One region of the Paenibacillus sp. CAA11 genome, then DNA from elsewhere that is predicted to be linked to it. Evidence: a T-box and tRNA genes for the amino acid it is inferred to sense, from the RefSeq annotation. Region 1 holds a T-box; the other holds one or more tRNA genes.
What was found. The T-box of region 1 lies ahead of ileS (isoleucine--tRNA ligase). A T-box ahead of a tRNA ligase gene usually reads a tRNA of that ligase, here a tRNA-Ile.
Positions count from the first base shown of each region.

Region 2: it has a tRNA-Ile gene. The T-box ahead of ileS (isoleucine--tRNA ligase) is inferred to sense a tRNA for this amino acid. The anticodon was not compared.

Region 1 is NZ_CP028922.1:3,130,647-3,132,820, forward strand. It holds gene ileS (isoleucine--tRNA ligase) at 1-1,184, opposite strand, end outside; T-box leader at 1,257-1,528, opposite strand; gene DCC85_RS14720 (DivIVA domain-containing protein) at 1,595-2,089, opposite strand.
Region 2 is NZ_CP028922.1:3,360,481-3,362,654, forward strand. It holds tRNA gene DCC85_RS15695 (tRNA-Gly) at 19-89, opposite strand; tRNA gene DCC85_RS15700 (tRNA-Pro) at 98-174, opposite strand; tRNA gene DCC85_RS15705 (tRNA-Arg) at 191-267, opposite strand; tRNA gene DCC85_RS15710 (tRNA-Gly) at 269-343, opposite strand; tRNA gene DCC85_RS15715 (tRNA-Leu) at 355-435, opposite strand; tRNA gene DCC85_RS15720 (tRNA-Lys) at 449-521, opposite strand; tRNA gene DCC85_RS15725 (tRNA-Tyr) at 530-614, opposite strand; tRNA gene DCC85_RS15730 (tRNA-Thr) at 619-694, opposite strand; tRNA gene DCC85_RS15735 (tRNA-Val) at 711-786, opposite strand; tRNA gene DCC85_RS15740 (tRNA-Glu) at 796-867, opposite strand; tRNA gene DCC85_RS15745 (tRNA-Thr) at 880-955, opposite strand; tRNA gene DCC85_RS15750 (tRNA-Asn) at 959-1,034, opposite strand; tRNA gene DCC85_RS15755 (tRNA-Ala) at 1,039-1,114, opposite strand; tRNA gene DCC85_RS15760 (tRNA-Ile) at 1,207-1,283, opposite strand; rRNA gene rrf (5S ribosomal RNA) at 1,335-1,451, opposite strand; rRNA gene DCC85_RS15770 (23S ribosomal RNA) at 1,683-2,174, opposite strand, start outside.

The DNA.
Region 1 (2,174 bases):
GTTTTACAGCGCCAGCAGAACGGATAGCTATGCTCATACTTTTCTTTGCTATACAGCAGGCCCCGCTCGGACAGCATCTTCACAATTTCAATATCCACTTCGCCGTCTTTGACGAAGCGTCCGGCCAAATCCGATACACGATCCGTGTAACGGCCGCGGCTGTCTACCACATTAATGAATTCAACTCCATGCTCACGGCAGGTCTTATAGTCATCTTCACCATGAGCAGGTGCCATGTGGACAATACCTGTACCGCTTGATTCAGTAACAAAATCAGCGCCGAGCACTTTTAGCCCATTCTCTGGATGAATGTAATCAAATGGAGCAATATAAGCTCTGCCTACGAGGTCAGCTCCCGGCATGGTGGAGAGAATTTCGTAGTCTCCTTTAAGCACACTCTCGGCAAGATTTTTAGCTACAATATAAACTTCTTCCCCTTGCTTGACACGAGCGTATTCCAGCTTAGGATTCACCGCCAAAGCGGAATTCGCCGGCAGCGTCCAAGGCGTAGTTGTCCAGGCGAGAACATATTCTCCGCTGTCCTTCAGCTTGAATTTGGCCGTCGCACTGAGATCCTTCACATCTTCGTAGCCTTGGGCTACTTCATGAGAGCTCAGCGTAGTTTGGCAGCTAGGACAATATGGGCTTACCCGGTGTCCACGATAGAGCAGGCCTTTGCCATGGATCGTCGAAAGAATATTCCACACGCTTTCGATATAGTTGTTATCCATGGTGATGTATGGATGATCGAGATCTGTCCAGTAACCGATCGCTTCCGTAAGCTCACGCCATTGCTTCTCATATTCGAACACGCTTGCCTTACATTTCTTCACAAATTCTTCAATACCATAGTTCTCGATTTCATGCTTGCCGGAGATGCCAAGCTGCTTCTCAACCCCGAGCTCCACGGGCAGCCCATGCGTATCCCAACCCGCTTTGCGGACTACACGGTAGCCGTTCATCGTCTGATAGCGGCCGATAAAATCCTTGATTACCCGTCCAAGAACGTGGCCAATATGAGGCTTCCCGTTTGCAGTAGGCGGGCCTTCGAAGAACACATAATTCGGCCGTCCCTTACGATTCTCGATACTGCGCTTGAACGTATCTTCACCCTGCCATTTCGCCAAGATGCGTTGTTCACGTGCCCGCGCCTTCTCTTTCACATCCACTTTTTGCAATTTCATAACTTCCTTTCGTGTTTATTAAAGGTATGCTAAGCTCTTGTTGGTGCAGAAAAACAAAAAAAGCCTCGTCCCCAAAGGGACGAGACTTCTGCTCGCGTTACCACCCTAATTCCATGGTTAAGCTGCCGTAAATGGAGCTGCCATGGCACTTTAGTACCCGTACAATGCATACGAGGCCTGAATAACGTCAGGCAACCGGTTAGGCTTACACTTTCCAGAGGGAAATTTCAGCTTCACATCTCAGGGAGGATATACGATTGGCGGCTTGAACATTGGCTTGCAGCATATGCCAACTCTCTGGGGATCAAGGTTCACCATGTACGGGTTCCCATCATCGATCTTTATTTTATCAACATTTAGATATTCCCTATTTTAGCGCGTTTGATTGAAAAGTCAACCATCCCAAGGATCTAATAAATCTCCTTCACTTCACGCTCGATGTTGCGGTCTTCAAGAGATTCCCAGCTCTCCTGGGTAAGCAACTCCAACTGAGCTTCCACAAGTGTCCGGAATCTGGCACGGTAGATAGAAGCCTGCTTCTTCAGCTCCTCTACTTCCAGAGAAACCCGGCGTGATTTAGCCAACGCCTCATTCACAATGCGATCCGCATTCTTCTCTGCTTCCTTGAGAATTAGCTGAGCCTCTTTCTTCGCATTGTTTCTAACCTCATCGGCCGCTTCCTGCGCAACGATAATCGTCTTGCTCAGGGTTTCCTCAATATTTGCAAAATGGTCCAGCTTCTCCTGTACCGTCAACAGCTGGTTCTGCAGTTCCTTGTTCTCTCGAATAACACTCTCGTAATCCTTGATCACTTGATCGAGGAACTCGTTCACCTCGTCCTCATCATAACCCCGAAGTCTGCGAGAGAACTCCTTGTTATGTATGTCCAGCGGTGTTAATGGCATGTGGGGCACCTCCTGAATGATTGTTAACCGTTAATTCTATGCATCATCTCGAGCAGTAACTGCACGAAGGCATATTCCATCCTGA
Region 2 (2,174 bases), 230 kb from region 1:
TCTCTTCTTTGTAAGCAAAGCGGGTGATGGGAATCGAACCCACGCTACCAGCTTGGAAGGCTGGAGTTCTACCATTGAACTACACCCGCAAAATATATGGTCGGGATGACACGATTTGAACATGCGACCCCCTGGTCCCAAACCAGGTGCTCTACCAAGCTGAGCTACATCCCGACAAGCAATAAAAAAATGGCGCGCCCTAAGAGATTCGAACTCCTGACCTTTTGATTCGTAGTCAAACGCTCTATCCAGCTGAGCTAAGGGCGCATGGAGCGGACGACGGGAATCGAACCCGCGACCCTCGCCTTGGCAAGGCGATGCTCTACCGCTGAGCCACGTCCGCATAAATAATGATGCGCGTGGAGGGACTTGAACCCCCACGTCAAAGACGCTAGATCCTAAGTCTAGTGCGTCTGCCAATTCCGCCACACGCGCACATTTAAAGAAGTGAGCCATGAAGGACTCGAACCTTCGACACCCTGATTAAAAGTCAGGTGCTCTACCAACTGAGCTAATGGCTCTTACTTACTGGTGGAGGCTGATGGATTCGAACCACCGAACTCGACGAGAACAGATTTACAGTCTGCTGCGTTTGGCCACTTCGCTAAGCCTCCACAATGGTGCCGGCGAGAGGACTTGAACCCCCAACCTACTGATTACAAGTCAGTTGCTCTACCAATTGAGCTACACCGGCATATGAATATGGAATATGGTGGAGGCTGAGGGGTTCGAACCCCCGACCCTCTGCTTGTAAGGCAGATGCTCTCCCAGCTGAGCTAAGCCTCCGAAATGGGATGACCCGTAGGGGAATCGAACCCCTGTTACCTCCGTGAAAGGGAGGTGTCTTAACCGCTTGACCAACGGGCCTTACTATCAACATGGAGCTTTCAACCGGGATCGAACCGGTGACCTCATCCTTACCACGGATGTACTCTACCTACTGAGCTATGAAAGCAAGTGGCTCCCCGAACAGGACTCGAACCTGTGACAACTCGATTAACAGTCGAGTGCTCTACCAACTGAGCTATCAGGGAATAATGGTGGAGCCAAGCGGGATCGAACCGCTGACCTCCTGCTTGCAAGGCAGGCGCTCTCCCAGCTGAGCTATGGCCCCTTATCTCATCCCAAAAAGTGATGTGCAACTTTGGGATTCATTCCGATTATTTCTCGGGTCCCTGTACACTCAATTTCATGGAAGTTAGAGAATGGTGGGCCCTAGTGGACTCGAACCACCGACCTCACCCTTATCAGGGGTGCGCTCTAACCAGCTGAGCTAAGGGCCCTTATCTAATCTGCCGAACCATCGGCGAGACAAAGTTCCCATCAGGGAATTTGCTTGGCGGCGTCCTACTCTCCCAGGACCCTGCGGTCCAAGTACCATCGGCGCTGGAGGGCTTAACGGTCGTGTTCGGGATGGGTACGTGTGGAACCCCTCCGCTATCGCCACCAAACAGGTTTTTTCCGGTCGCTATCGCTCCCTGAAATTCATCAAGGAAAATAACCCACCTTCAAAAACAGCCTGCGAGAAAATATCAAACCTTGATATCCACCCACAATTGTTCAGATGTTTGATCACCTGAAAACTGGATACGAAACGAAATTGTGATTTAGATCTTCTCGGGGTTCCCGCAAAGTATTCGGAATCAGCCTCGAAGCCTCTTCTTCACTTTGTGGGGTCATTTTAGGATAAGCCCTCGACCGATTAGTACTGGTCAGCTCCATGCATTGCTGCACTTCCACCCCCAGCCTATCTACCTCGTCGTCTTCAAGGGGTCTTACTAACTCGGGAAATCTCATCTTGAGGGGGGCTTCACGCTTAGATGCTTTCAGCGCTTATCCCTTCCGCACTTAGCTACCCAGCTGTGCTCCTGGCGGAACAACTGGTGCACCAGCGGTGCGTCCATCCCGGTCCTCTCGTACTAAGGACAGCTCCTCTCAAATTTCCTACGCCCACGACAGATAGGGACCGAACTGTCTCACGACGTTCTGAACCCAGCTCGCGTACCGCTTTAATGGGCGAACAGCCCAACCCTTGGGACCTACTTCAGCCCCAGGATGCGATGAGCCGACATCGAGGTGCCAAACCTCCCCGTCGATGTGGACTCTTGGGGGAGATAAGCCTGTTATCCCCAGGGTAGCTTTTATCCGTTGAGCGATGGCCCTTCCATGCGGTA